DNA from 3 places in the Anaerobranca gottschalkii DSM 13577 genome. Region 2 is predicted to be linked to each of the others. Evidence: a T-box and tRNA genes for the amino acid it is inferred to sense, from the RefSeq annotation. Region 2 holds a T-box; the other regions hold tRNA genes.
What was found. The T-box of region 2 lies ahead of aspS (aspartate--tRNA ligase). A T-box ahead of a tRNA ligase gene usually reads a tRNA of that ligase, here a tRNA-Asp.
Positions count from the first base shown of each region.

Region 1 (10,428 bases), on a different contig from region 2:
ATATTTTTTGAAAATATTATATTGTTATTTATTCTAAAAGTCAAGTTGTTTTTATTTCTTCATTACTTTTTTCCATTGTATCTACAGGGTCAGCACAGTGATTACAACCTAAACATAAAACAACTTTCTCATCAAAGATACTATTTACAGTTGTTAACACTTCATCATCAAAATAAAAATCTTTTATATGGATAACTATTTTTTGAGGAGCATAGGTTACTAAACAACTTATAATTCCATCACAACCATTTACATCACCATAATTTTCCTCTGTTATTATTTCATGATTATCTCCTAAAATTAAATATTTACCACCCTTTTTTAATAAATGGGCTTCATTTACTTTAGGTTCTTGGATATCCACAAAATACCTAAGTAATTTAATAAAGTCATTATACTCTTTTTCTATATTCAGCTCTTCTTGAGCCTCTTGAATTATTTCTAATAAACTATCCATATAATCTTGTAGTCTAAACCTAATAAAACCTTCAATATTGATTTGCCATTGTTTCTCGAAATATTCTATAAGTTTTTCTGCAATATCAGCTTTTATTGTTTCATCTCTTTTAAAAACCTTATTCTTTTGTTTTATAATTTCTAATGACTTTATATACAATTTATTTTGTTCTTTTTCCGATAAAGTAGGGTAAAAGTTTTTAATATTTTTTTCTAATAAAGGTTTTTCCAAAACATCTACTATGTATGTTGCTAAAGCAAAGGCTATTTGTTTAACTGCAATTTTTTCATAATCATGATTACTAATGGTGGTATTATGAATTGAACATCCCAAAAAAGTTATGTTACCTTTAGATTCTTCTGTTAAGTTAATTTCCATCCCTAGTTGCCGTAAAGGTTCTAGTTTATCTTCTAAACAATATCTAAATTGTTCTAGATATCTTTTAGTACCTATCGTAAGACTTTTCATATTTCTTCCCCCCTTAAGATAATCTACCTAAATTTAGTATATGAGGGGTGAAGTTGTTATATACAGTTAAATTGTCAATAAAAATAATTGAAATTTTAACTTTCTTTCCAAAACTCTGGCATCATCAAAGGACTAGAAAACTTCTTAAAAAAAGGAAAAACAGCCTTTTAGCTGTTTATTATCATTTATGGTGGGTTCGGCGCGGATCGAACGCGCGACTTCTACCCTGTCAAGGTAGCACTCTCCCCCTGAGTTACGAACCCATTTTTAGTATAACAAAACCTGAGAACTTTGTCTCAGGTGTTAATTTTTAGTTGGTGCCGAGGACCGGAGTCGAACCGGTACGGGCCGTAAAGCCCGAGGGATTTTAAGTCCCTTGCGTCTGCCTATTCCGCCACCCCGGCAGGGTGTATTTGGTAAGATCTTGGAGGCGGCACCCAGATTTGAACTGGGGAATAAAGGATTTGCAGTCCTCTGCCTTACCACTTGGCTATGCCGCCAGACTTTTATTGGAGCGGAAGACGGGATTTGAACCCGCGACCCTCGCCTTGGCAAGGCGATGCTCTACCACTGAGCCACTTCCGCATGTTTTAAATGGTGCCTCAGGGCAGAATCGAACTGCCGACACGAGGATTTTCAGTCCTCTGCTCTACCGACTGAGCTACCGAGGCACATATACTTTACTGGCGGAGCTGACGGGATTCGAACCCGCGATCTCCTGCGTGACAGGCAGGCATGTTAGGCCTCTACACCACAGCTCCAACTCTTCATCTCAGCGACATTTATTATTATAACTCGTTTATTTTGTTTTGTCAATACTTTATTTTATTTTTAATTTTTTTACTTTCATTTACTTTCATTTGCTTTCATCTAATTTGTGGTGCTCTGTCACAACGACAAGATTTATTCTATCATTTATTTTATGTGTTGTCAACACTTTTTTATAAAAAATAAATTTTGGTGCGAGAGACGGGACTTGAACCCGTACGGTATTGACCACACGCCCCTCAAACGTGCCTGTCTGCCAGTTCCAGCACTCTCGCATTCCTTTATTATTATATACCATTTATTTGTATTATGTCAATTGAATTTTAATTAAAATTGCGGGATAAAGTTACCCCGCAAATTTTCTACCATGTTCTTATTAATAAGTATAATATTATCCCTAAGACTAAAAAGATAGGTCCAAATACAATTGTTGCTGAAATTATAATAGCCAAGATATCATCAAAGGTTAATTTTTCATCATAATCTTCACTATAACCTCTACTTTTCTTAATTGCTTCAGCCTTTTCTTTTTTAATTTGTAAGATTTTTTCTATTTTCTCCCTTTGATATAACACGTCATTTCATTCCTTTATTGATTTAGTTTATGGTGACAAGCTACAAAGTGTCCAGGTGAAGCTTCTTCAAGTTTTGGTGGTACATTCTTACAAATTTCCGTTGCATAGCGACAGCGGGTGTGGAATTTACAGCCTGCTGGCGGGCGAATAGGACTTGGTATATCTCCTTCTAATACATAAACTTCTTTTTTATCTACATCGATATCAGTAGTAGGTATTGCCATTAACAATGCCTCAGTATATGGATGCATTGGCCTCTGATACAATTCTTCTGTTTCTGCTAACTCCACTACATTACCTAAATACATTACTGCTACCCTATCACTAATATGTTTAATAACTGATAAGTCATGGGATATAAATAGATACGTTAATTTTTCTTGCTCTTTAAGGTCTTGTAATAAGTTAAGAATTTGTGATTGAATAGAAACATCTAGTGCAGAAACCGCTTCATCACAGACAATAAATTTAGGTTTTAGAGCAACTGAACGGGCAATACCTATCCGCTGCCTTTGACCACCAGAGAACTGATGGGGATAACGGTGAACAAAGTAATTTTGTAACCCACACTTATCCATAACATCTAAAACGTAATCTTGTAATTTGGGATCATTTGGAGAAAACATCTTATGGGCAAACAACCCTTCGGAAATAATTTGACCAACTGTCATCTTCGGATTTAAAGATGAATAAGGGTCTTGGAAAATTAATTGTAAATCTTTTCTTACTATCCTCATTTCATCTACGGTAAGCTTAGCTAAGTCTATCCCTTTATCTCTATAAGATTCTAATCTTTCAAAATCAGGATGATCCCTATATGGGTCTAACATTTTTTCTATAGTAGCCAATATTTCTTCTAGCTTCTTCTCTGCTTCTTTTAAAGCAGCCTTTTGTTCAGCTATTTTTTCCTTCAAGGTTTTTACTTTTTCTTCTATTTCTTTTTCACTGTTTCCTTTATCCCTCAACTTAGCTACTTTATTATCTAATTTTAATTGATAATCTTGAATTTTATTCTTAATTCTTCTTACCTTAATAGCTGCATTATGCTCTTTTAATAGGATATCCGCTACTGGTTTTAAATCTTCAGCTAAATAAAATCCACCTATAAGCTGTACCATATCTAAGAAATAATCTTTACTAACTTTCTCTGCAGCCCTCAGTTTGTTAATAGCTTTGTATTTCTCCTCACCTTCTGCCGCTTTTTCATAGGCTTTCCTTGCCTCTTCTTCAACTTTTTTAGCTTCTTTATACTTTTCCCGAATTTTTTCTAAATTTTTCAAAGTCTTAACTACATACTGGGGAGCAATTTCATCTAATTCTCTACCATAATAAATTGTTCTACCATCGGTCTGATTATAAAGTTGTAATAACGTCCTACCTAGGGTCGATTTACCACAACCACTTTCCCCTACTAGCCCTAAAGTTTCACCTTCGTAAATATCTAAAGAAACATCATCATTTGCCCTTACATATAACTGTTCTGCAAAAATTGATTTCTTTTTTAATGGAAAGTATTGTTTTAAGTTTTCAATACGGATTAAGACCTTTTTACCATTTTGTATCTTAGCCATTTTGTCTTACTCCTTTCACTGGATAGAAGCAACGAACTTGATGCCCTGGCTCCACTTCAAGTAATTGGGGTTCATGTTCCCTACATTTATCTGTAGCATATTTGCATCTAGGGGCAAATTTACAACCTTTAGGTAAATTTAAGGGATGGGGAACAGCTCCAGGAATAGCTTCTAACCTTGTTCCTTTTGGGGTATCTAGTCTAGGTATAGAAGTCATAAGACCTTCTGTGTAAGGATGGGAGTATTTACTATCCTTTCCAAAAATGGTTCTAGCAGTGGCTTTTTCCACAACCTGACCACAATACATAACAGCAACATCATCGGCCATCTCATTTATTACACCTAAGTCATGGGTAATAAATAATATCGATGTTCCAACTGTACTTTTAAGTTCGTTCATCAATTTAAGGATTTGAGCTTGAATAGTAACATCTAATGCCGTTGTAGGCTCATCAGCAATCAACACCCTAGGTCGACATGCTAAAGCCATAGCAATCATTACCCTCTGTCTCATTCCACCGGAAAGCTGGTGGGGGTATTGTTTGGCAACAGTTTCTGGATTAGGAATTTTAACTAATGCTAGCATTTCTACCACTTTTTCTGCTGCCTCTTTTTTACTCATTCCCTGATGAATAATGAAAGGTTCTGATAACTGCCTTTCTACAGAAAATACAGGGTTTAATGATGTCATTGGTTCTTGAAATATTACTGATATTTCATTTCCCCTAATTCTAGTCATCTGACTTACAGGGATATCTACCAAATTTTCTCCATTAAAGAGTATTTCACCATCAGCTATATAACCATTGCCGTCTAATAATTTTAAGATACTCATAGCTGATACACTTTTTCCACTACCACTTTCCCCTACTATCCCAAGGGTCCTCCCTGCTTCAACTGAATAACTGACACCATTTACCGCTTTTATAATTCCTTTTTTGGTTTTGAAGTATGTGTGTAAATTTTTCAATTCTAATAATGCCATTATTTATCCCCCTAACGTTCTTGAGATTTCGGGTCTATAGCAGCTCTTAATGCTTCACCGATTATATTAATACAAATTACACAAACAGATAGAACTATTGATGGAAAGACCCATCTCCACCAGAAATTTTGAATTACAACACTGTTTCTCGCACTATTTAGCATATTACCCCAAGTAGGATAGGGTGGTTGTACTCCAAAACCTAAAAAGGACAAACTAGCCTCAGTTATCATACTACCACCAAAGGATAAAGTAGCGGAAACGATAATAACTGAAATAACATTGGGAATAATGTGTTTAAAAATAATACTACTTTGTTTAACTCCCAATACCTTTGCTGCAGTAACATATTCTTGTTCACGGATTGAAAGAACTTGAGCCCTAATTAAACGGTATAGCCCAGGCCATGATAAAAGTCCTAATATGACCATTATCAAATATACCCTTTGGGTTGTTGTAAGCATATTACCTATTAAAGCAGACAAAATCATAGCTAAGGGAAGGAATGGCAATGATGCTACCATTTCTGATATCCTTTGTAAAATTATATCGACTCTACCACCGAAGTATCCGGAGACACCACCAATAACAATAGCTATGAAAGTGGAAATCAATACTGCAACTCCACCTATTGTCATACTCAACCTTCCACCATTTAATATACGTTGGAAAAGATCTCTTCCTAATTCATCGGAACCTAAAAGATAACCTTTTAATCCCCAAGTCAATACTCTACCATCTTTAGTCACAGCATAATTTTGGTAAAAACCATTATATACAGTAGCTATTTCAGCATTTTGTACCCTTCTTGGGATAGAGGCTTGTCCGTAATTGTCAAGTCCCCAACTTAACAGCTCTCCCTTATCGGTTTTAGCAACATAATGATGTCTCCCACCATAAATTTCTACAATTTTATTTTCAGTTTCAGGGATCTCCCTTTCACCTCTAGCCCCAGAGGGATTACCCCAAATAAAAACATCCCCTTTGTCATTTAAAGCAGCAAAGGTCAAAGATGTAGAAGCTATATCTATTACATTCCCCATATTTTGTGGAATATTGGCATAAGAAGCCCGTTGGTTTCCTAAAAATACCACTTCCCCATCAAAGGTCAAAGCTATAAAATGATTTTCAGATAAAGCTACTTTTTTAATTTGCCCTTGATAAGGATGAAACTCATTATAATCATTGAGCATTGTATTTCCAAAGTAATACAAATGACCATCTTCAGTTAAAACTAATGATGATAAATATCCGGCATAAATAGCTTTAATATTAGTTAAATTTTGGACTTCTGCAGGAATATTCGTTTGGCCATGACGGTTACTACCCCAAGCAAATAGCTTCCCTTGTTCATTTAATGCTAAAGCGTGATCAAAACCTGCTGCTACTTGAACTACCCGTCCCATGTTCTCAGGGATATTTTTCAAGTCATTAGTTCTAGTCCTTCTACTCTTGCCCCAAACATAGACTTGACCATCATTGGATAAACCTATAGAATAAGTAGGCCCTACAGAAATTTGTTTAACATTTCCCTGGAGTTCCCTAGGAACCTTCATCATATCAAAACCAGGGGGGGTATCAATTTGACTAGCATCTGAAAAAGATAAGTCTAAAGGCATGAAAATAGGTCCTATAGATACTATTAAGAAAATACTCAAAAAAATAATTAAAGCAGTCATCCCCATTTTATTACTAACAAAGTTTTTTATAATTGTTCTAGTTGGACTTTCAATATGCTCCTCTTCTAAAATAGATAGTTTACTTTTCCCTCCAAAAAGAAAGGAAAACATAGCCAACCGCTTATGGGCCTTTTGTTCGATGTTTTTTTCTGTTTTAGACATTCTTTCCCCTCCCTATTTATCTACTCTTACCCTTGGGTCAACAAGCCCATAGCTAAAATCTATCAAGATATTAGTCACCAATGCGATAACTACGTAGAACAACTGGATTGCCAAAGTTACATTATAATCCATGTTCCGGAGAGAATCATATAAAAATTTACCCATTCCATGAATATTAAACATAGTTTCTAAGATCAATGCACCACTAAATAGTGACATAGCATAAGCTATCATCAAAGTGATAACACCTAACAAAGCATTCCTCCAAGCATGGGATAAAATAACAACCCTTTCTTTGAGACCCTTTGCCCTAGCAGTTCTAATACAGTCTAAAGCTAAAGCATCTATCATAGAAGCTCTAACATAGCGGGTCATCGCTCCTAATGATGCAAAAGTTAACGCTATAACAGGAAGTGCCATATGTTTAACCAAATCTAAAAACTCTTGAAACTGAGTTCCTGAAAATCCAGGGGTCCTCATACCACTAACTGGAAACCAACCTAACCTTACTGCAAATAGGTAAATAAAAATTAACGCAAATATAAAGGAAGGAATACTGTAACCAACCACAGTTACAACTTGTACAACTTTGTCAAAGGTAGAATTTTTATAAACAGCAGAAGCTATACCTAGAGGTATAGTGATTAAAAAGGTTAATAAGACGACAAAAATATTATAAGTTACTGTTACCCTCAAAGGTGTTTTAACAACATCAATAACGTCTTTTTTGTAATAGTTTGACCTACCAAATTCTCCCCTAAAAAATCTACTTGCCCAACGATAATACCTGACATGTACGGGATCATCTAGCCCTAAATTCTGCCGTTCTTGTTGATATCTAGCCTCAAATTCTTCAGGAGACATTTGTTCCTTCAAGTGGAAAACATTCATCATCGCCGGGTCACCAGGTATTAGACTATACAACCCAAAAAGAACAATAGACATAATAAAGAAAACTAGGATCATATAGGCAATTCTTTTTATAAAGTATTTTAACATATTATTACCTGCCTTCATCTCTTAGTATAATCTGAAAAATTATTAACTAGTTAACATTATTAATATTTATAACTTTAAGGAAAATTACTTTATATGGTAAAAATAGGGTATATTTTACAATATACCCTATTTTTCTTTTAAATCTACTAAAATCTTATTCTTCGATATATGCATAGAGGATAGCATGAACTAGTCTGATATTAGCAGTTAAATTCCAATCTTTTAATTTTTCATTGAAGAAATCGTGTAAGGTGTTAGAGTAGAGTGGAATATCAGGTAGTAACTCATTCCAGCGAACAATGAAATCAACAAAGGCCTTTTTAAATCCATCTCTGTCTGTACCATCTCTTCTAACTAGTTCTTTTGCTAATCTATATAATTCTTCATCGTTAATTCTATTGTAGTTTACACTACCACCAGGTGTATAAGTTCTTTCTAAGTCGTACATTGGGGTAAAGCTAGTAGCTAAGTTAAACATATGATAAGTTGGTACTGTGTATTGCTCTCCACCGGTACGGGTATACCAGTTAATCAATTCACCGAAATCACCAACTGTTTGATTGAATTTCATACCAGCAGCAGCGATATCAGGATTTTCTAGTAAACGGATAGCTAATAAATCTGTAAACTCGTTATTAGCAGAACCAAACCATTCGATTACTAAAGGCATTAATTGGCCATCTACCATTTTGTGGCGTAAACCTTCGCCGGTGTATGGATTACCGTTGGCATCTAAAGTCCAGCCACCTTCTTCAAGAACTCTAACTGCATCTTCTAAGCTATAAGGATATAGATTAACTTTAGATAACAATTCTTGTCTTGTTTCTTGATAGAACCACTGACCTTCTCCGTATGGCCCATGGACAACTGAACCATAACCTCTAGCAAAGGCTTGAATAAACTCATCTCTATTGATTAAGTGGGCAATAGCTTGGCGTACTTCTTTAAATTGTGTTGGACCATGGTCAGTTACAAAGTGGATTTTACCATAACCAGAACGGGGATAAGCACTGAAAGTAATACCGATACCTTCTTCTACTAAGTCATGACCTGCTTGGATTGTTCCACCGGCAACTACACCATAAAGTAAGTCTACACCACCGGTTCTTAACTCATCCATCATTGTATCTTGCTGAACTAACTTTAAGATCACTGTTTCTATTGAAGGTTTTTGTCCTTCATAGTTACCAGCAAAGTTTTCATTGATTTTTAAAGTAACCATTTTAGAAGCAACATCATATTCTTCTACTACATATGGACCACTAGATACATATATAGGATTTTCCCTTGCTGCTTTAAAGATATCTCCAAAAGCTTCTTCGGTAACTTCTACGGTAAAATAAGCACCATTTCCATCATCAGCAACATCTACACCGTCCCCTAACCAGAAAGGTAAAAATTCTGGACTATACCTAACTAGAGGTAATTCATAGAAGTATGGTAAGTGGGCAGCATCGATAGTTACAGAGAATTTATAGTCATCTAATAGGCGAACTCCTGAAAATTCTTTAGTTTCACCTTTTGAATATGGTCCATGTCCTTTAAGCCTAAAAGAAACGGTGTTAGAACCACCTAAATCGGCTATAAACTTAGAGTTCCAAAGTAAAATATCAGCAACATAGTCTTTCGCAGTAATTTCAACTCCGTTACTAAATTTTAACCCTTTGTTGATCTCGAACTCATAGGTTATAGAACCGTCGTCATTTACAATCCTTTCATAATCCTTTACAGCAGTTTTGTTGATTACATACTCCCCAGCAGAAGTTAAATCAACTGTATAATACCCTGTAATTAAGTTTAGTACTTCGCTGTCAGAAGCGATATTGGAGAATGCTGTTATCCAGTCCCCGGTCATTTCAGTGGTATTACCGATAATTAAAGTACCACCGATTTTACGGGCTTCCTCCTGTTTCCCTCCACATGCTGCCAAAGAAAGCACCATGACGGAGATCAATAATACTGTCAATAATTTTCTCATGTAATTACTCTCCCTCCTATTTTCTTTTCTTTTTTTATTTTTAAGTGATTGATTAGGGATCAATCACTTAAAGGTAAGTCACAGCAATAATACAGAAGATTCTAAATATTATTATTAAAAAATTATAATTATAAAGTATGTAACTTTATATTTTAAGTTATTTCATATGATAATATACATTTTAAAAATTGTCAACGGTTTGAATCTATAAAAATTTCGACATTTTTCTCTCAGAGAGAAATATTCAGTTTATTTTTCTTCAACTTTAGTTTGCCAAAGTTTGATTATTTGTTCCCTAGTATGTTTCCTCGTCCCCATATTATCGATAATTGCTGTGGCGTATTTAATCCTTTCTTCCCTTGGTAGTTGGGAATTTATACGGGCTATTGCTTGTTCTCTATTTAAATTATCCCTTTTCATTACCCTCTGTATTTGAGTTTCTCTATCTACATCTACTACCCAAACTTCGTCAACTAAATTATGAAAACCGGTTTCTATAAGTAGAGGGGCATCTAGAACAATAGCTTTATATTTACCTTTCCTTTCTATCTCTACCATTTTATTTTTAATCCTTTCTTTAACAAAAGGATGAACAATTTGGTTTAATTTTTGTAACTTTTCAGCTTTACCAAAAACTAAATTTCCTAGCTTTTTACGGTCTATTGTATTATCAGGTTTTAAAATTTCTCTACCAAATTCTTTAACCAACAACTCCCAGCATTTTGTCTCTGGCTTAAGAGTGGCCTTTGCCTCTAAATCTGCATCTATAATTGCTGCCCCTAGCCG
Region 1 is NZ_FOIF01000006.1:45,152-55,579, reverse strand. Features, by position in the region: gene ytxC (putative sporulation protein YtxC) at 41-925, opposite strand; tRNA gene BMX60_RS03250 (tRNA-Val) at 1,114-1,188, opposite strand; tRNA gene BMX60_RS03245 (tRNA-Leu) at 1,241-1,329, opposite strand; tRNA gene BMX60_RS03240 (tRNA-Cys) at 1,351-1,425, opposite strand; tRNA gene BMX60_RS03235 (tRNA-Gly) at 1,436-1,510, opposite strand; tRNA gene BMX60_RS03230 (tRNA-Phe) at 1,521-1,596, opposite strand; tRNA gene BMX60_RS03225 (tRNA-Asp) at 1,610-1,686, opposite strand; tRNA gene BMX60_RS03220 (tRNA-Leu) at 1,884-1,968, opposite strand; gene BMX60_RS03215 (hypothetical protein) at 2,056-2,268, opposite strand; gene BMX60_RS03210 (ABC transporter ATP-binding protein) at 2,283-3,839, opposite strand; gene BMX60_RS03205 (ABC transporter ATP-binding protein) at 3,832-4,824, opposite strand; gene BMX60_RS03200 (ABC transporter permease subunit) at 4,836-6,665, opposite strand; gene BMX60_RS03195 (ABC transporter permease) at 6,678-7,664, opposite strand; gene BMX60_RS03190 (ABC transporter substrate-binding protein) at 7,819-9,642, opposite strand; gene coaE (dephospho-CoA kinase) at 9,892-10,428, opposite strand, start outside.
Region 1: it has a tRNA-Asp gene. The T-box ahead of aspS (aspartate--tRNA ligase) is inferred to sense a tRNA for this amino acid. The anticodon was not compared.

Region 2 (10,428 bases):
CCAATATGATAGCTTGACAAATATCTATAACCGCAGTTATTTTGAACAAAGGCTTACTGAACTTTATAATAAAGTTGAAAGGGAAAAAGGTAATTTTAGTATTGTTCTTTTCGATCTTAATAATTTAAAAATAATTAATGATACCTATGGCCATGATATAGGTGATCGGTTAATTACCACCTTTGCTTGTGAAATGAAAAAGAGTTTAGATACTAGTAATACGTTGTTTGCCCGTTATGGTGGAGATGAATTTATAGCCCTATTCTTAAACCCAAAAGTAGAAGAAATTATTAATATCTTAAATAAAGTTAGTGATAAATTAGCGAAGGAAGGAATGGAAATAATTTCGCAAAAAATACCAGTGACCTTTAGTTATGGAATATCTACATATCCCTCTGATGCAAAGGATATTAAAAGTTTAATAACCGTTGCTGATACTAGGATGTACAAAGATAAAGAGAAAAAGAAAAGAAGGATAAAATTTGAGGTGTAAGGGATGAAAATTAATTGTAATATCTCACCGGAATTTATTAAATATATAGATGAGTTAATTCTATTATGCACTGAGCGGCATAACTTATTTTTTAATGACCCTAAAACAGAAAATTATGAAATAAATTTAGTGGTTAAAGTTAATAATGAAAAAGTCATTTGTGAAGGTGAATTTAGACAAAATCACTACTTTTATTGTGAGGAAAAGTCAGAATTAAAACTGATGTTAAAAAGGAGTATTTTTCAAGTACTCAGTAAAATTTTAGGAAGACCATTAAGCCCATGGGGAATTTTAACTGGAGTAAGACCTACTAAAGTAATTCAAGGTTTTATTGATGATGGTTTAACAGTTGAAGAAATAAAAATTGAACTTAAAAACAATTACTTAGTTTCTCCAGAAAAAATCGAGATTATGTTTAAAATAAGGGATGAACAAAAAAACTTACTGGGAAAACTACAAAATTCTTTGAATATCTATATTGGTATTCCCTTTTGTCCCTCAAGGTGTAGCTATTGTTCTTTTACATCTTATACTACAAATAAAAGTAAAGATCTTATAGAACCTTATCTGCAAGGATTATTAGAAGAAATCAATTTTTATGGGGATATTATTAAAGAAAAGGGCATGAATGTAGTAACTATTTACATTGGAGGGGGAACTCCTAGTATTCTTTCACCGAAACAAATTCAGATTTTGTTAGAAAGGGTAGAGAAAAGTTTCCCAGTAGATAAATTGTTAGAATATACCTTTGAAGGGGGAAGACCTGATACATTAACTGAAGAAAAATTAAAGATAATCAAAAGGTTTGGAGTAAATAGGCTAAGTATTAATCCACAAACAATGAATGACCAGACTTTAGAAATCATTGGCAGAACCCATACTAAAGAACAGTTTATTAGGGTATTTAACCAAGCAAAGGAGTTGGGCTTTAATTGGATAAATACCGATTTAATCATAGGGTTAGCCGATGAAGGATTTAAAGAGTTTAGAAAAACATTAGAAGACGTGATTACTTTAAATCCAGAAAATATAACTGTTCATTCTTTAGCTTTAAAGAGGGCAGCTATACAAAAGGGGAAATCCCCTTTAACTTTTAACGAAGCTAAAGAAATAATGGACTTTACTTATACTATAATGGGTGAAAGTGGATATACTCCTTATTATTTATACCGTCAAAAAGCCATGGCAGGTAACCAGGAAAATATAGGTTTTACTAAGACTGGATTTATTAGTCCTTACAATGTAGTAAGTATTGAAGAAATTGGCAATGTCTTGGCTCTAGGAAGTGGTGGGATATCTAAAGTGGTTAGAGACGGTGAAATTATAAGATTTTCTAACCCTAAAGATCCAAATCAGTACTTAGAAAAAATAAAGGCCCGTGATTTTAAGGAAGTATTTTTCAGATAAAGGGTTATTGACCATCCATTTCAAATTAAGTAAAATAAAGTTATAAAAAATAGAAAAGGATGGTGCTTAAGTGAAAAAGTTAGGTTTACTGCCCAAGTTGTTGTTAGGAATTGTTTTAGGTATTATCATCGGTTCTACAAAAATTACTTTTTTAACCAGAATCTTGGTAACTTTTAGTGGTATTTTTGGTAGTTTCTTAGGATTTATAATTCCTCTTATTATCATTGGTTTTGTATCACCAGGTATTGCAGAACTAGGGAAAAAAGCTGGTAAATTGTTGGGTATTACAGCTGGTCTAGCTTATGGTTCTACAATATTAGCAGGAATATTATCTTTTATTTCTGCTAGGACTATTTTGCCTTGGTTAATTACTAGCGGAACTGAATTAGCTTCAAATGGTTTAACTGTAGAAGGATATTTTCAAATTCAAATTCCTCCTATTATGGGAGTAATGACAGCATTAGTAACTGCCTTCTTATTAGGTCTAGGAATGGCTAGTATAGAAAGTAAAGTTATTTATAATTTTATGAAAGAATTTCAAAATATCATAAACAAGGTAATAACTAATATCATAATTCCATTTTTGCCAGTACACATCGCAGGTATATTTTCTAAAATGGCTTATACTGGCGAAGTTGTTAGTACTATATCAGTATTTGGTAAAGTTGTAGTTTTAGTATTGTTAACCCATTATGTATATATTTTCTTACAATATATTGCAGCAGGTTTATACACTGGTAGAAATCCATTCAAAAGTGTAAAAAGGATGCTACCTGCCTATTTAACTGCCATTGGTACTCAATCTTCAGCAGCTACTATACCTGTAACTGTTAGATCAACAAAAAATAATGATGTTGCCGATGAAGTTGCTGAATTTGTAATACCCCTTTGTGCAACTATCCACTTAGCCGGTAGTACAATAACTTTAGCTATTTGTGCTATAGCGGTAATGGCTTTAGATGGTGTTTGGTTATCTTTCTCCCAAGTTCTACCCTTTATTCTAATGTTAGGGGTTACGATGGTAGCAGCCCCTGGTGTGCCAGGTGGAGCAATTATGGCGGCATTAGGATTGTTACAAACTATGTTAGGCTTTACTGAAAGCCAATTAGCATTAATGATGGCAATCTATATTGCACAAGATAGTTTTGGTACAGCTGCTAATGTTACCGGTGATGGTGCCATTGCCCTAGTAATAAATAAAATTGCTAAAAAACAAAGATAACTAATTTTATAAAAACATTTCTTGACAATTAAATTTTTTTACTTTAAAATAATTTTAAAAAAACAGCTAAAGTGATGAAAGGGAAGAGTAAAAAGTTACTTGAGGTACAGAGAGAAGCCCCAAAGGTTGAAAGGGCTTTCCTACAAGGCTTTTGAAAGACAGCCCTGGAGTATTGCTAGCATTGGCGAAGCAGTCGGTGTAATACCGTTATCATTACCCAAAGGTGGCTATTTAGCAATTAGGGTGGCACCGCGGAAACAACCGTCCCTTGTTTTAAACAAGGGACTTTTTTGTTAAAAAAAAATAATGAAAGGAGTTACGAAAAATGGCAGAACGTACCCATTATTGCGGACATATCACAGAAACCTTGGTTGGTCAAACAGTGACAGTCAAAGGTTGGGTAGCAAAAAGAAGGGATTTAGGAGGATTAATTTTCTTTGATTTGCGGGATAGGGAAGGAATTGTTCAGTGTATTATCAATAATGATAACCAAAAGGCTTTCCAGATTGGTGATGAAATTCGAGGAGAATACGTAGTAGAAGTTACTGGAGAAGTAGTAAGGAGAAGTAATCCTAATCCTGACATTAAGACAGGAAATGTGGAAATTGTAGTAGAAGAAATTACTGTATTAAATACTTCTTTAACTCCCCCTTTCTATATTACAGATGAACATGAAGCAGATGCTAACCTAAGGCTTAAATACCGGTACTTAGATTTACGTAGACCTAAAATGCTAAAGAATCTAATGATTAGGAGTAAAACAACTAAAGTAGTAAGGGATTACTTAGATAGCCATGGGTTTGTAGATGTGGAAACACCAATCCTTTTCAAAAGTACCCCTGAAGGCGCAAGGGACTACATAGTGCCTAGCCGGGTAAATCCTGGAACCTTTTATGCCCTTCCCCAATCACCTCAGCTTTTAAAACAGTTGTTAATGGTTTCAGGTTTAGATAGGTATTACCAAATTGCCCGTTGTTTTAGGGATGAAGATCTTAGGGCAGATCGTCAACCAGAATTTACCCAAATAGATATTGAAGTTTCATTTATGGAAAGGGATACCTTTTTTTCAATAATAGAAGGACTAGTAAAGGAAGTATTTTCAAAAATTAAGGGGATTGAAATTCAAACACCCTTCAAACACATGGACTACAGTGAAGCTATGAATAAATATGGTAGTGATAAGCCTGATACAAGGTTTGGTATGGAAATCCATGATTTAAGTGATATTCTTCAAAATTCACAGTTTAAAGTATTTACCCAAACCCTCCAATCTGGGGGTACAGTAAGGGCAATTAAAGCTGAAGGAGAATTCAGCCGTAAAGAAATAGACGGATTTACTGAATTTGTTAAGAAATATGGTGCTAAAGGTTTAGCTTGGATTTCCCTTAAGGGTGGAGAAATTAAGTCTCCTATAGCTAAGTTTTTATCTGAAGGGGAATTGAAAGGGATATTAGATACTTTCAACAATCAAGATGGAACTATTTTAATAGTTGCAGATAATGTGAAAACTGCCCTACAGTCCCTTGGAGCGTTAAGACTTCATATTGCTAAGAAATTAGATATAATTGATAAAAACAAACTAAACTTTTTATGGATAGTGAATTTCCCCTTATTAGAATATGATGAAGAAGAAAAGAGATATATAGCTGCCCATCATCCCTTTACTTCACCAATTTTAGAAGACTTACCTCTATTAGATACTAACCCAGAAAAAGTTAGGGCAAATGCTTATGACTTAGTATTGAATGGTGTGGAACTAGCAGGGGGTAGTGTGAGGATACATCAAGGAGATGTACAACAAAAAGTCTTTAAAGCTATTGGTTTAACAGAAGAAATGGCAAAAGAAAAATTCGGCTTTTTATTAGAGGGATTAAGCTATGGAGCACCGCCCCATTGTGGTATAGCCTTTGGTTTAGACCGATTAGTGATGGAAATGGTAGATACTGAAAATATTAGAGATGTAATAGCATTTCCTAAAACTACTTCTGCTTCAGATTTGATGACAGATGCTCCATCTCCAGTTGACCCTAAACAATTAGAAGAATTAAAAATTAGTTTAAAATTAGACTAACAAAATTTATAATCCCCTGGGAAAACCGGGGGATTTATCTATGCATTTTGCTTTAAAATATTATTGTAATTTGTGCAAATTGCATATTGGAAAAAGGGGGGAATATTAATTATAATTGTATAAAAAGACATGCGAGGTGAGTATTTTGAAAATTTTAGTCGCTCCTGATTCATTTAAAGGGAGTTTATCTGCAATAGATGTATGTCGAGCTATCGAAGAAGGGATAAAGTCCCTTTGTCCAGATATAGAAGTTATAACTCTTCCTGTAGCCGATGGTGGGGAAGGAACATTAGAAGCAATGTCTTTTGCTACATCAGGAGAATTGGTTAAAGTATTTTGTACTAATCCTGTAGGAGAAAAAATTGAAAGTTACTATACAATAACTGGAGATGGGAAAACAGCAATAATTGAAATGGCTAAAGCTGCAGGACTTTACCTTATCCCCCAAGAAAAAAGAAATCCTTACTATACTACTACCTTTGGGGTAGGGGAGATAATATTAGATGCTTTAGATAAAGGGTGTCGAAATTTTATTGTTGGAATTGGTGGTAGTGCCACCAATGATGGTGGAGTTGGTATGTTACAAGCTTTAGGATTTAAATTTTTAGATTTAAATGGAAATGAAATACCCTGGGGAGGACTGGCTCTAAAGGATTTAGCCAAAATAGATATTTCAACGGGAGACTCTAGATTAAAAGAATGTACTTTTAAAGTAGCATGTGATGTTGATAATACCCTATGTGGAGAAAAAGGCGCTTCCTATGTATTTGGACCGCAAAAAGGGGCAACCTTTGAAATGGTAAAAGTTTTAGATACCAATTTACTTCATTATGCACAAATAATAGAAAGGGATTTAGGGAAAAGGGTTTTAGAAATTAAAGGAGGAGGAGCAGCAGGAGGAATTGGCACTGCTTTTACTGCTTTTTTAAATGCAGAGTTAGTTTCAGGGGTTGAACTTATTTTAGATAGCTTAAACTTTTCCCAAAAACTTGAAGGTGTAGATTTAGTTATAACAGGAGAAGGGCAAATAGACCAACAAACTGCTTATGGGAAAGTGCCTATGGGGGTAGCTAAAAGGGCTAAAGCTGCTAATATTCCGGTGGTAGCTTTAGTGGGTTCAATCAATGGGGATATTACCAAACTGTACCGGTTAGGTTTAAGTGCAATATTTAGTGTTGTAAATAAGCCCATGACCTTAGAAGAGGCCATGGATAATGCATATAACTTAGTAAAAGAAACGGCACGGAGTGTGATGGGTTTATTTAGTATAAAAAAATAAGGGAGGTAATATCTTGTTAGAAGGCCCAATTTTATTAGGAGTTTTGCTTTTAGGTATTTTATTTATTGTATTTACGACATCAAAATTTAAGCTTCATCCTTTTCTTGCCCTCATATTTGCTGCGTATTTAATTGCTTTTTCTGTTAAAATGCCTTTAAATCAAATTGGTGCAACAATTAATGCCGGATTTGGAGGAACATTGACAGGAATCGGTATCGTTATCATAGCGGGAACAATCATTGGTACAATATTAGAAAAGTCAGGGGCAGCAATTACTATGGCAGAAACTATTTTAAAGTATGTTGGAAAAAAGAGACCTGCATTGGCTATGAACTTAATTGGTTTTATTGTATCAATACCAGTATTTTGTGATTCAGGTTATGTAATATTATCATCTTTAAATAAAAGTTTAGCTAAAAGAACAAAAAACTCTTTAGTGGTAATGAGTGTAGCATTGGCTACAGGGCTTTTTGCTACCCATACTTTAGTACCACCAACCCCAGGACCCATTGCTGCTGCAGAACAGTTGGGCATAGTGGATAATTTATTAATAGTAATTTTATTTGGTCTATTGTGTGCAATTCCAGCGACTTTAGCAGGCTATTTTTATGCAGTGAAGTTTTGTAATAAATATAAAATAGCTAATGAAGAATCTGAAATTGATCAAAGTGAAAGTTTAGAAGTAGCTGCCACAATAGAACATTCTTTTGAAAAATTACCTAGCCCTTTATTAGCTTTTTCACCAATTGTATTACCAATAATCCTTCTTACATTAGGAAGTATAGCTAACTTGCCTATGGCTCCATTTGGAGAAGGTACTTTAAAAACTATATTAGCATTTCTAGGTGTACCAGTTAATGCTTTGATTATTGGTGTCTTATCATCATTTGCCTTATTACCAAATTTTAAAGAGGAAACTTTAACAGGTTGGATAGGTGAAGGAGTAAAAGGGGCAGCAGTAATAATTATGATAACAGGAGCTGGTGGTGCTTTAGGTCAAGTTTTACGGGCAACACCTATAACAGCTTATTTAGGAGAAACTTTATCTAATCTTAATATAGGAATTTTTGTTCCTTTTATTATCGCAGCAGCATTAAAGACAGCTCAAGGTTCTTCTACTGTTGCTTTAGTTACCACTGCTGCTATTATAGCCCCAATTATTGAACCACTGGGTTTAACAACTACTATAGCAAAGGCTCTAACTGTTATGTCCATTGGTGCCGGTGCAATGACTGTATCCCATGCAAATGATAGTTATTTCTGGGTAGTTGCTCAATTTAGTGGTATGGATGTTAAAACAGCTTATAAAACTCAAACGGTAGCCACCTTATTACAAGGGTTAGTTACAATTTCTGTGGTTTGGGTATTATCTTTAATATTAATCTAATATTAAACAAGGGGAGAGGGTCACTCTCCCTTTGTTTTTATGATATAATTTTAAACATAGCAAATAAATTAAAAGGAGTTTTTCCCTATGTTAACTAGATATAATGCCCAGAAAATAGTCGATAAAACTTTAAAGATTTTTGGCAGCAATATCAATATTATTGATTGTAATGGAATAATCTTAGCTTCTGGAGATCCTGCTAGAGTAAATACTTTTCATGAAGGTGCTTTTATCGCTGTTAAAGAAAATAGAGTTGTGGAAATCGATGAAAGAGAATCCTCAAAATTTAAAGGGGCTAGATGGGGAGTAAACTATCCCATCTATTATCGGGGAAAAGTTCAAGGAGTAGTGGGAATAACAGGGGATCCTAACGAAGTTAGGAAACTAGCGGTAATTTTGAAAGAAATGGTTGAGTTGATTTTAAGTGAAATAGAATTTATGAATATAAAATCCCTAGAGTCTAAGGTAGAAGTTGCTTACCTTAAAGAACTACTTTCTAAAAAAGAAATAACCCCGGAATTTGCAGAAAGGGGTAAGCTTTTAGGAATTGATCTGGAATTACCAAGGGTATGTTTGATTATAGAAATACTAGATTTCAAAAAGATAATAAAAAGATATAGTGATAAATACAAAGATACCTACGAAAGGGAATTGGCTTTACAAACCTTTAAAAATGATTTTGAAGAATATATAAGAAAATATTGTGGTATTAAAGACAAAGTTTTTCATCTAGAAGAAGATGTTTTTATAGTACTTAAAGAATATCATGGCAGCTTTTCAATAATAAATAAATTCGTGGAGATGATTACAGAAAAATTAGAAAGGGAATTTTCAACAAAGACTTTGATTGCCATAGGAGAACCTGTAGAAACATCAAGGGATATAGCTTTTTCCTACAGGACTGCTAAAACGACTATGAAAATACTAAGTAAAATGAAAAATAACTCAAACTACCTTTTTGCAACAGATTATAAGATCCACAGTCTAGTTATAAATAATTTAGATACTATAAGAACTAAGTTAAAATATCAGCTAGAAGTTATTGCAAGTATAAAGAACTGGGATAAACTAAGAATTACATTAGAAAAGTACATCCAAAATAATATGAATATCTTAAAGACTTCAAAAGATTTAGGTATCCATAGAAATACTGTATTAATCCGGTTAGAAAAAATTAAAGAAAGTCTTAGCTTAGATCCTTTTAATTTAGAGGATTGTTTTATCTTAAAACTGCTACTAATACTTGAAGATTTTAACTAGCCCGAAGTTAGGCTAGTTTTTTATGTAAATTAAACGAAATTAGTATTGATTTTTTTAATTAAATCATGGACAATATTTGAACCCCTAGAAATAATTAAACCTGTTATAAAAAAGTCTAAAGCAGGAATACTAATTTTAATATCTAAAGCAGAAAAAACCCCGGTAGAAGTAGCAAAACTAATGATCACTCCTAAGACCATAGATACAAATTGGGTTTTCGAATCTTTAATTATAGGAAAAGATGTTTTAATTATTTCAGTTGTAATTTCTACTAATAGGGATAATACTAATACTGTAGTAATAGTACTCATTTATTCCACCACCTTTAATATTACTGTTAAATATTATTTTAAAAGAAAAAAAATATGATAAAAATTTTGAACAAATATTCAGTAAAAAACCTTAATTTATCCATGGATAAAAGTTTAAGTTTATGATAAAATATTAGTGAAAACCCTGCTGTGTTCGAAAAAACTCCTAGTTTTGAGCCAACACCATTTAAATGGGACTGATGCTCCTTTTATGGCATATAAGCCCCCACCGAGGGGACATATAAAGTAAAAGGGCGAAGACCCACCTGCTGGAGAGCAGGTTCAAAACAGGGGTTGAAACGGCACGGCGGGGAAAAAAATATCCCCCACTGGGGGTTATACTTTTTTAAGAAAGGGAAGAAAGAATGAAGCAGCATAGATTTTCTAGAACTGAGATGTTAATAGGTACAGAGAATTTAAATAAACTAAAAGAAAGTAAAATATTAGTTTTTGGTGTAGGTGGTGTAGGCTCTTATGCTGTAGAAGCCTTAGCTAGAGCTGGGGTAGGAAAACTAAGGTTGGTGGATTTTGATGATGTTTGTCTAACTAATTGTAACAGACAAATCCATGCATTAAAGAATACCATCGGTAAAGTGAAGGCAGAGGTCATGGGAGAAAGGGTAAAACTAATTAACCCTGAATGTGAAGTAGAAGTAGTAAAAGAATTTTATACCCCAGAAAATGGAGACGAATTATTGGAAGGGGATTTTCATTATGTTATAGATGCTATTGATACTGTCTCTGCTAAACTTCACCTAATTGAAACTTGTGTTAAAAATAATATTCCTATAATTTCAGCAATGGGTGCAGGGAACAAACTTTTCCCAGAGATGTTAGAAATTGCCGATATATCCCAAACTACTATTTGTCCCCTAGCTAGAGTAGTTAGAAGAGAACTGAAAAAAAGGGGGATTAGTAAGGGAGTGGAAGTTGTTTACTCAAAAGAAGTTCCCAGAAAACCCATAGCTTATGCTGATTGTAAAAATAACTGTATTTGT
Region 2 is NZ_FOIF01000026.1:7,615-18,042, forward strand. Features, by position in the region: gene BMX60_RS07260 (sensor domain-containing diguanylate cyclase) at 1-493, shown strand, start outside; gene hemZ (coproporphyrinogen dehydrogenase HemZ) at 497-1,900, shown strand; gene BMX60_RS07270 (dicarboxylate/amino acid:cation symporter) at 1,971-3,122, shown strand; T-box leader at 3,188-3,394, shown strand; gene aspS (aspartate--tRNA ligase) at 3,448-5,193, shown strand; gene BMX60_RS07280 (glycerate kinase) at 5,339-6,472, shown strand; gene BMX60_RS07285 (GntP family permease) at 6,486-7,859, shown strand; gene BMX60_RS07290 (CdaR family transcriptional regulator) at 7,947-9,119, shown strand; gene BMX60_RS07295 (hypothetical protein) at 9,149-9,430, opposite strand; RNA gene ssrS (6S RNA) at 9,570-9,748, shown strand; gene BMX60_RS07305 (tRNA threonylcarbamoyladenosine dehydratase) at 9,796-10,428, shown strand, end outside.

Region 3 (10,428 bases), on a different contig from region 2:
CAATCGCAAAAATATTGCCCTTTATAATAGGAATAACCCTATTACAAAAGGGCAATTTATTTAATATAATCTTTTTAAGGATGGTGATGAAATTGGAGAGAAGTTTTGTAATGATAAAGCCTGATGGCGTTAAAAGGGGACTGATTGGGGAAATTATCAACAGGTTTGAAAGAAAAGGCTATATTATAAAAGATTTAAAAATGATGACTATACCAGAAACTTTAGCTGAAAAACATTATCAAGAGCATCAACAAAAACCTTTCTTTAATGAACTAATTCAATATATTACATCAGGGCCTGTAGTGGCGATGATATTAGAGGGAGAAAATTGTATTTCAGGGGTAAGGACAATTGTTGGCAGCACTGACCCAACAAAAGCAGCCCCTGGGACCATTAGGGCAGATTATGCTACTAATATCCGCTATAATGTTATTCATGCCTCTGATTCACCAGAAAGTGCCCAGCGGGAAATAGACTTGTTTTTTAAGTAGTATATTTTAAGTAATATATAGAAGGAATTCCTGTTATTTTGCCGAATTAAATAATAATCAAAATAACAGGAGGAGTAGCAGATGTTGTTAGAAAGAGAATATGTACAATTCTTAGAAAAAATCTACAAAAAAACAGGGCTGAATCTCAACCTATACAAAGAAAAACAAATGAAAAGAAGGATTGACACCTTAGTTCAAAAATATAATAAGAACACCTATGAAGATTATTATAACTTGATTTTAGGAAACAGGGAATTGTTTGACGAATTTATGGATAAAGTGACTATCAATGTCTCTGAGTTTTTCCGGAACTTAGAAAGATGGGAAGTATTGAAAAAAGAAATAATCCCAATCTTAAGGCAATATAATAAGGGAAAATTGAAGGTTTGGAGTGCCGCTTGTTCTACCGGTCAAGAGCCTTACTCCCTTACAATGCTTTTAACCAATCTAGAGATCCCCCACGAAATTTTAGCAACAGACCTAGATAAAAAAGTTCTAAGTAAAGCTAAAGAGGGAAAATATGATATTAAAGAAATTTCTGGGATACCTGAAATTTACCACCAATATTTAGTTAAAGAAAAGGATCAATTCAGGATAAATCCTAGTTTAAAAACAAATATCACCTTTAAAGAGCATAATCTTCTAACCAATGACTACCCAAAGGGTTTTGATTTAATCCTCTGTAGAAATGTAATGATATATTTTAAAGAAGAAATTAAAAAAGAAATTTATAGTCAGTTTAATCAATCATTAAATAGAGGGGGAGTATTATTTGTAGGAAGTACAGAGCAAATTTTCTTCCCGCAAAAGTTAGGGTTTAAATCAATTCAAACCTTTTTCTATCAGAAAATAGAATAAAAAAACACCTAATAGGGTGGAAAAGATAAGGTGTTGGTATTACCAACACCTTATTAGTAGATAAAATAAAAAAAGACCTAAATTTAGGTCTTTATATTCAAAATGGTGAGCCATCCGCGACTCGAACGCGGGACACCCTGATTAAAAGTCAGGTGCTCTACCGACTGAGCTAATGGCTCATAGTGGCTGGGGTAGCAGGACTCGAACCTACGAATGCGGGAGTCAAAGTCCCGTGCCTTACCGACTTGGCTATACCCCAACATTAGATGGTGGAGAGGACTGGATTCGAACCAGTGAAGGCGGAGCCAGCAGATTTACAGTCTGCCCCCTTTGGCCAACTCGGGAACCTCTCCATGTTAAAGAAAAAATGGAGCCGACGATGGGACTCGAACCCGCAACCTGCTGATTACAAGTCAGCTGCTCTGCCAATTGAGCTACGTCGGCATATTTAGTGGCGGAGCTGACGGGATTCGAACCCGCGATCTCCTGCGTGACAGGCAGGCATGTTAGGCCTCTACACCACAGCTCCATGGTCGGGGCGAAAGGATTTGAACCTTCGACCCTCTGGTCCCAAACCAGATGCGCTACCAAGCTGCGCTACGCCCCGACAACAATAACAAGTATAATACAAGACCAAATCAATGTCAAGTGTTTTTTTGAAAAAAATTAAAAGTTTTTTATAGCATCCCAGAAATTTGACCAAATTTCTCTATTAAATAAGGATGTAAAATTACCTTGATTATCTTTAGTAATTAAATAAATTCCTATTTGGAGACCAATAATAAAAAGGAGAGCTGCTATTACTGGAAACCAAGTATATTTAAAAAATTTAACAGTTCCTTGACTAACTACCACTTTAACTTTTTTCCGAACCACTTTACCCACACCTCCTGCTACTTAAATTATACATTATTATAATTATATATTACAAGAAATATTTAATAAGGGGAAAAACATATGAAAAAATTTTGTTCTATAATTATTTTATTGTTTTTATTAAATTTAAATACAGAATATATTGAGAGGGAAGAGATACCTAAAGATTTAGGCTTAAATGTCCTTGAAATTTATAATTATAAAGAAGAAATACTTATTTTCTTTGATGGGTACCACCAAAATGGTGTGATTTATTTCGGGGATTTTAAAGATATCCACTTAATCTACGATTTCAGTGATTTAGATTTTATATTGGTAAGGGATAATACTAGTAATGTAAAAAATCTCAATTTTTACTTTATAGGGCAAAGAACTAATATTGAATTACAAGATGAAGACAACAACCTAATAATTATTGATGAAAATACTATATTTTTAGAATTAAAAAGATTTAAGTTTATTATATCTAATGATTTAGTTTCTGTCCAACACCTTTACAAATATGATCCCCAATTCTTTATACTCAGTCAATTAACAGATATTACTAAGGTAATAGAAAGTTTTAGTGTTGAACAAATTTTTATTGTAAGTGAAGAGTATCCTTCAGAAAATAATCCTTTAGTTTCCTTGATACCTAAAGGTTATTATGTACAATTTATTTGCAATGAAAGTTCATATAAATATCAATTTAAGATGTATTAAAATAAAAACCCTACCTTTTAGGTATTTTTTAGCAAATTTTTAATAGTAATTTAATAAAAAAGGAAAAAGGTAGGGGAGAAAAATGATATTAAAGTTATTAAATGAATATGAATTAAGAATTGCAGAATACGATCAGTATTTAGTGGTTTTTTTCAAACAAAATCCAGATGTAATAATTGGTCGTCTAAAAGTAAAAAATACCCTTGAAAGGGAAGAACAAAAAGAAAGATTTAAACTAATGCCTGCAGATTTAGTAGATGATCGAATCTTAAGCCTCTTTGATGGAATACTGTATACAGGAGGGATAATATCTCCAGTAAGATGTATATATTGCCATAAAAAACTATATTTTGATGAATATACCTTAAAAAATAACTATACTATAGAGTGTTGTTATTGTCACAATGAAAATAAGATCCAGTTTTGTAATTCAATTAGTGACGTAATATTATAAAATAAAAGGGGAAGGGGAGAGCCCTTCCTGTAAAATTATAGCTTACCGTTTTCCATTAAATATTTTTCCGCATTTTTAATCATTACTTTAACCATAGCACCACCAATTTTACCGCCAATTTTCCCACACTCGTAGGAAGTCATATTAGCCCAACCTTGAGTTTCGATTTTATTTCTAATTCCCAACTGTTCAGCAATTTCATATTTAAACTGATCAAGGATTTCCTCTGACATAATTTTATTTCTCTTAGCCATAAATATCACCTCCTTTACTATTAGTTTTAGCATTAAATAATTTGCTATGTTAGTATATCTTTCTATAATAAGTGAAGGCTGCCAATAAACTTTAATAGGTGGAGTTGTTAGTCTCCACCTATTTTTAATCAATATCCTATACCAAACTTTTTGTTAACGTCCCATCCTTGGTGTCATATCTCTAATGATTTGAGCTATTTCATCTAAAGACTCACTGATTGGTCTGCCTTGCTGAATATTTCTTGAAATGTTTTCTATCCTATTGGTGATTTCAGGATCTGCTGTAACTAACGCTTCGCTGATTTCTGGGAATTCCCTTTCTACTTTATCAGCAATTTGTCTTTTCATTTGTTGTCCAGCAGCATTATCCCTATTTCTTGCCTGTTGTTCATTTCCACCCTCTATCCTTACACCAATTAGAGCCATATTTCCCATAACTACTGCAGTGGCTCTATCAACATTCTCCATCCTTGTTACCATTTGGGCTATCCTTTCAGCAGTATCATCAGCTCTATTATTTGCCCTTGGAGCAGGTGTAGGTGCTGGAGCCGGTGTTGGAGCTGGTGGTGCTGGCCTCATATTAGGAGTTTGTGGAACATTAGGATCGTATGGAGATGGATTTACTGGCGGTCTGTATGGATCTGGAGTTTGATCAGGTGGAACATTTGGTGCTGGAACAGGACTTGGTGCAGGAGCAGGACTTGGTGATGTTCTACATCCTACAACGGTAAATATCATCGCAAATACTAATAAACCAACCAAATAAAATTTGGTTTTATTCAAATAAAACACCTCCTTAAATTTTTTTTGCTTCTTCGTTAATATCTTTCCACTTGCATAAACAATATATACTTGACAAAATTAGTAGTTTTATACCTAAAAATCTATAATTTTACAAAAAAATTTTTTAATGATAAGATTATTAAAAGAGAAATTTGTAGAGGTGAAGGAAATGAATGTAATGATAACCAATGATGATGGCATTTATGCCAAAGGCATAGATGCTTTAGTAAAAGAGTTTTCAAAAAAAGGACACAAAGTCTTTGTAGTTGCACCTGAAAGGGAGCGAAGTGCCGTTAGTCAAGCAATAACTCTACATAAACCTTTAAGAATACAAGGGGTAGATAAATGGAAAGATATTGAAGCCTATGCGGTAAATGGTACTCCAACCGATTGCAGTAAATTAGGATTAACAGAATTAATAAAGGAACCAGTGGATGTAGTGGTTTCAGGAATCAATAAAGGCCCTAACTTAGGAACCGATGTTTTGTATTCTGGAACTGTTTCAGCAGCAATTGAGGCAACTATTATTGGGGTACCTGCTATTGCCATATCTTTAGTTGGACATAATAATGAACTTGACTATACCTTTGCTGCACAAGTTGCAGAAAAATTGGCTGTGGAACTATTAAAACAGGGAGTACCTAAAGATACTTTATTAAATGTCAATGTCCCCCATTTACCAAAAAATGAAATTAAAGGTGTTGCCATAACTTCTTTAGGACAAAGGAGATATGATAAACTCTTCCATAGAAGGGAAGATCCTAGAGGAAACGTGTATTATTGGATGGTAGGAGAGGTACAGGATTATATAGAAGATCAAAATACCGATGTGGCAAAAATTAAAGAAAATTATATCACTATATCCCCTATCCATTTTGATTTTACAAAATATAACTTAATAAATATGTTGGAAAATTGGCAGTTAGATGAAAAATTGTTTTAAAAACTATTGGAAAAAATCTCGAAAAGATATATAATAATGTTAGATGTCAGACAACTAATGGAGGGATTTTCATGGAAAAACACTTTGATAAAAATTTGGCTTCAATGATTGATCATACTTTACTAAAAGCACAAGCAGCAAAGGAAGAAATTATTAAATTATGTCAAGAAGCAAGGGAGTATGGTTTTGCTACTGTATGTGTAAATCCCTGCTACATAGAATTGGCTAAAAAAGAATTAACAGGAAGTAATGTGGGAATTACTACAGTAATTGGTTTCCCCCTTGGAGCTTCTACTACTGAAGTTAAGAGATTTGAAACAAAAGATGCATTAGATAAAGGGGCAACTGAAATCGACATGGTTTTGAATGTGGGAATGATGAAATCTGGGGATTATGATTATGTTTTAAATGACATTAAAGCTGTGGTAGAAGAGGCAAAAGGAAGGGGTATAGTAAAGGTAATCTTAGAAACCTGTTATCTCACTGAAGAAGAAATTGAAAAAGCTTGTCAGTTATCTATGGAAGCTGGGGCAGATTTCGTAAAAACATCTACTGGTTTTGGTACAAATGGTGCAACTGTAGAACACATTCAATTGATGAGAAAAACTGTTGGAGAAGATAAAGGAGTAAAGGCATCTGGAGGAATAAGAAACAAAGAAGTGGCTGAAGCAATGGTTAGAGCAGGTGCTAACCGTATCGGTGCCAGCAGTAGTATAGCTATTGTAGAAGGTAAGGAAGCTTCCCAAGGTACATATTAATTCCAAAGATAAACACTTAATAATCTCCTTAAATATAAAGGAGATTATTATTTTTTGTCGAATAATATATAAGGTTAAAGTTTATTATTAAAATCTAATTAGAAGGTGTAAACGATGAGAAACAGAAATTTATTCACTAGAAAAAGACCAACAAATAAGAAGAAGTTATTAACACTATTTTTCCTTTTAATATCTTTTAGTATATTTATTTTTCTACTATCTTTTTTAAACTCTCAAGAAGAATCTACTTCTTCTTTAAAGCGAAAATTAAAAATTCCTACTGACAGTAAAAATGTAGTACAGGAAATTCCTAAAACCGGGCTACCTCAGGAAAATTATTTTCTAGGAGTAACTGGTTTTCAAGAGGGAACAAATAACTTTATTAGATTTAACTTTACTAACCTAGAAAAAAGTGAAGTAAAGGTAGTAGACTCTAAGGAAAATATTAAAATTACAGTTACTAATGTACAAAACGCCGCAGAATTTTCTAATGGCTCCCATTTATTAAGCCATGTGACAATAGATGTCAAAGGGCAAACTATAACCTTCCTTTTAGATAAAAGACCTTTAGAGGGAAGGGGACAAAGGTATTTAATACAACAAGCCCCCCAATACATCCAATTTAAGCTTTTATCACCAGGCTTAGAAGGAAAAAGGATTGTCATAGACCCCGGACACGGCGGTATTGATCCAGGAGCCGTTGGTTCAACGGGGATAACAGAAAAAGAGGTGGTATTACCTATTGCACTTAAGCTTAAAGGGTTACTTGAAGAAAAAGGAGCAGAAGTGATTTTAACAAGATATTCCGATGAACGTCCTTTTCCAGGTACTTATCACAATGATTTAATAAAAAGGGTTGAATTTGCTGCCAACTTTAATGCAGATATGTTCATTTCCCTTCACAATAATGCCAATGATATAAAAAGTGTAAGGGGTATTGAAACACTGTACAATGCCAATACCTTTAATGGTTTACAGTCCAGAGAATTAGCTATCTTAGTACAACAACATTTAGTATCAGCATTTGGTGCTAGGGATCGGGGAGTGGTAAATCGCAATAGTATTCAACTTAGGGGAAAAAATTTCATATCTGTCCTTCCTGAAATCTTGTTTATTACTAATCCTGAAGATGAAAAAATAATTTTAAGGGCAGATTTTGCAGAAAAAGCGGCCCAAACTTTGTTTAATGCCATTAAAGAGTATTATTCAAACTAGACACTCCTAAGCTCCTTAATGTATAATTGAATTTCTAAAAGAGTTTTGGGAGGTTGAAAATAATTATGTTTATAACTAGGGGCAATTATAATGGGGATACAATAGTCAAATATCAACTATTAGAATTATATCAACCTTTATTGGGCTATGAGGCTATAGCCCTTTGGATATATTTAAAACATTGTATTAACAATAATTTAAACATGTCCTTTAAGGAAATTTATCAAAAATTACAAATGTCTGAGACAACTGGGACCATAGCCTTTAAGCTACTACTTAAATATCAGTTAATAAAACAAGAAAAGGATAAACTGGTTTTGTTAGAGCCCATGTCTTCAAACCAGTTTATTAAGTTTGTAAAAGATAATGAAAATATTGATATCGAAACGAAAAAAAGATTTTTTACTTTAGTAGAAAGTTATCTTGAACCGAAAGAAGAAGTTCTATTAGGTAATGAAGAAACTCCTTTTATCGAAAATAGTGATGAAATTACAGTAATTCAGCGTGAAGATGAGTTAGTAGCTCGCTTTATTAAAGAATGTAAATTTCATCCCACTAAACAATTGAGACAACTATTTGATGATTGGTTTTATCATATAAAAGATTTTAGGCTTTTAGAGGAATTATTAATTAGAACGAAAAATAAAATTGAAACTGATGGAATCAAGGGTTGTCCTAGTAAATATGCCGATAAAATTGTTAAAGAATGGCTATTGATGGGAATTAAAACTTATGAAGATTTAAATAAAAAAGATCAAGCATTTAAACAAAATTGGGAAGTTTATCGTATGGTAGAAAAGGAGTTAAATAAAGGGTATGATACTTTAACTCCTGAAGAAAAGAATATGATAAATCTTTGGTTAAAAGGTGATAAATCCTTAGAAGCCTTAAGTCCTACATTGATCCAAGAAACGATAAAACTGATAATAAGACATGGATTTTATAAGGGTAAAGGTTCTCCCACTGTTGCCTTTGTTAATAAAATAATCAATAAATTACAAAGGGCTAAGGTCAAATCATTACAGGAAGTGGAACAGTATCTTTTACCAAAAAGTAATAATAAAGAACCCTTAGAAAAGAAAAATTTCACCCACGAACACAGCAAATCTGACTTAGAAGAAGCTATTAGAAAAAAAACACTATTATCTTATGGCCTCAATGGGGAGGGAAATAATTGATGGAAGAATTGTATAATAAAATGTTAGATAGTGATAATTTTTTAATCAGACAAAAAATTGTAGCAAGCCATCAGAAAAATATTGAAAAACTTTATCAACAATTTCCTGACCTGAAAAAATTAGATACAGATATTGCTAATCTTCAAAAAGAGTATGCCATAGAATTAGCAAAAAAAATTAAGGGAGAACAATCCAAAGACCTTAAAACTCTACAGGAAAGATTAGATATCTTAGTTAGTCAAAAAAATCAATTCTTAAAAAACAATAATATTCCAGTTAACTATAAAGAACCCCAGTGGAAGTGCGGAAAGTGTCAAGATAGGGGAAAAATCTATACTTCTTTAGGAGTAAAGCCATGTGATTGTCAAGTTGATGATTCTTTGGTTTTCAAAAAAAGAAGGGCAGGTCTTACCCCGAAAATCCAAAACTCCACCTTTGAAAACACTAATTTTTTAAAATACTTACCAAATGATAGGAAAAATGCAGAAACTGTATATAAGGTAATTCAAAACTACTTAAATAAATTAGTTACTTATATTAAAAAAGGACAAGCCTTTCAAGAAGGAATTTTTATCCATGGCCAAACGGGATCAGGTAAAACCCATCTTTTAGGTTGTATAGCAAATTTTCTTATAGAACAGCAAATTGATGTTCTTTATGTGGTATATGCTGACCTCCTAGACAAAATTAGAGAAACATACAATGAAGAAGCTACAGAAACAGAGAGTGCCATATTGCGTAGGGTTACCTCAGTTTCTGTATTACTCATTGATGATTTAGGGATGGAAAAAAATTCTGAATTTGCCCAAAAGTATTTAGCCCAAATAATTGATCATCGTTACCGCAATATGTTACCAACAATTATAACTTCAAATTTCACCTTAACTGAGTTAAAAGAAAGAAGTAAAAATGATATGTATGGTGAAAGGGTAATTTGGCGGTTAGTGGAAATCAGTCATTTATTCCAGTTAACTGGAAACTTACGGAACACACTTTAATGGGGAGGAGGGTAAAACTTGAATTATGAAGCTATTTTAAATGAAATAAAGGATAAAATAGATATTGTAGATTACATTGGACAGTTTACAGAGCTAAAGAAAAGGGGAAACCTTTATCAAGGAAAGTGTGTTCTTCACAATGACAAAGATACCCCCTCACTAACGGTTTATGATGAAACCCAAAGTTTTTATTGTTTTGGTTGTAAAGCTGGTGGAGGAGTTTTAGACTTTGTAAAGGAATATTATAATTTTGATTTCAATGAAGCATTAGAATTCTTGGCGGAAAAAGCAGGGATTCAATTATCCCATATTGATTTATCAGTATATCGTAAAAAAAAGGCGAGGGTTCAACAAAATCAAGTACAACTAGAAGCTTCTAAAGAAGTTATGATCAAAACGGCAAATGTGGGTAAAGAGTACCTGAAAAGTAGGGGTATTACAGAACAAACGGTAAATGATTTTGAATTAGGATATGATGATAAAAACAATTCTATAGTAATTCCCATCCACGACGGTATGGGTAAAGTAGTGGGGTTTAGTAATCGGTTTTTAGATGAAGGGGTAGAACCTAAATATAAAAACTCTAGGAATGATGAAGTTTTCAACAAAGGGGAACTTTTATATAATCTCCATAGAGGTAGAAAACACCTAACCGATACCCTTTACGTAGTAGAAGGTTATTTCGATGTCATGAGTTTGTGGCAAAGTGGTTTTTTAAGTTCAGTAGGGATAATGAAGGATGTCCTTACAGAACAGCAAGGGAAAATAATTGCTAAGCTATGTAAAGGTAAACAATATAAAGCTGGAAAAACCATTATTTTAATTCCCGATAATGATTCTACTGGTATAAAAAGTGTTGAAAAAAATAAAAAAATATTATTAGATGAGGAACCTACTTTAGACATTCGGGTAGCCATA
Region 3 is NZ_FOIF01000010.1:6,747-17,174, forward strand. Features, by position in the region: gene ndk (nucleoside-diphosphate kinase) at 93-491, shown strand; gene BMX60_RS04360 (CheR family methyltransferase) at 573-1,349, shown strand; tRNA gene BMX60_RS04365 (tRNA-Lys) at 1,453-1,528, opposite strand; tRNA gene BMX60_RS04370 (tRNA-Gln) at 1,533-1,608, opposite strand; tRNA gene BMX60_RS04375 (tRNA-Tyr) at 1,617-1,702, opposite strand; tRNA gene BMX60_RS04380 (tRNA-Thr) at 1,718-1,793, opposite strand; tRNA gene BMX60_RS04385 (tRNA-Asp) at 1,802-1,878, opposite strand; tRNA gene BMX60_RS04390 (tRNA-Pro) at 1,880-1,956, opposite strand; gene BMX60_RS04395 (hypothetical protein) at 2,016-2,225, opposite strand; gene BMX60_RS04400 (hypothetical protein) at 2,307-2,927, shown strand; gene BMX60_RS04405 (hypothetical protein) at 3,010-3,381, shown strand; gene BMX60_RS04410 (small, acid-soluble spore protein, alpha/beta type) at 3,417-3,635, opposite strand; gene BMX60_RS04415 (YhcN/YlaJ family sporulation lipoprotein) at 3,789-4,418, opposite strand; gene surE (5'/3'-nucleotidase SurE) at 4,588-5,361, shown strand; gene deoC (deoxyribose-phosphate aldolase) at 5,433-6,119, shown strand; gene BMX60_RS04430 (N-acetylmuramoyl-L-alanine amidase family protein) at 6,234-7,334, shown strand; gene BMX60_RS04435 (DnaD domain-containing protein) at 7,400-8,512, shown strand; gene BMX60_RS04440 (ATP-binding protein) at 8,512-9,510, shown strand; gene BMX60_RS04445 (DnaB-like helicase C-terminal domain-containing protein) at 9,529-10,428, shown strand, end outside.
Region 3: it has a tRNA-Asp gene. The T-box ahead of aspS (aspartate--tRNA ligase) is inferred to sense a tRNA for this amino acid. The anticodon was not compared.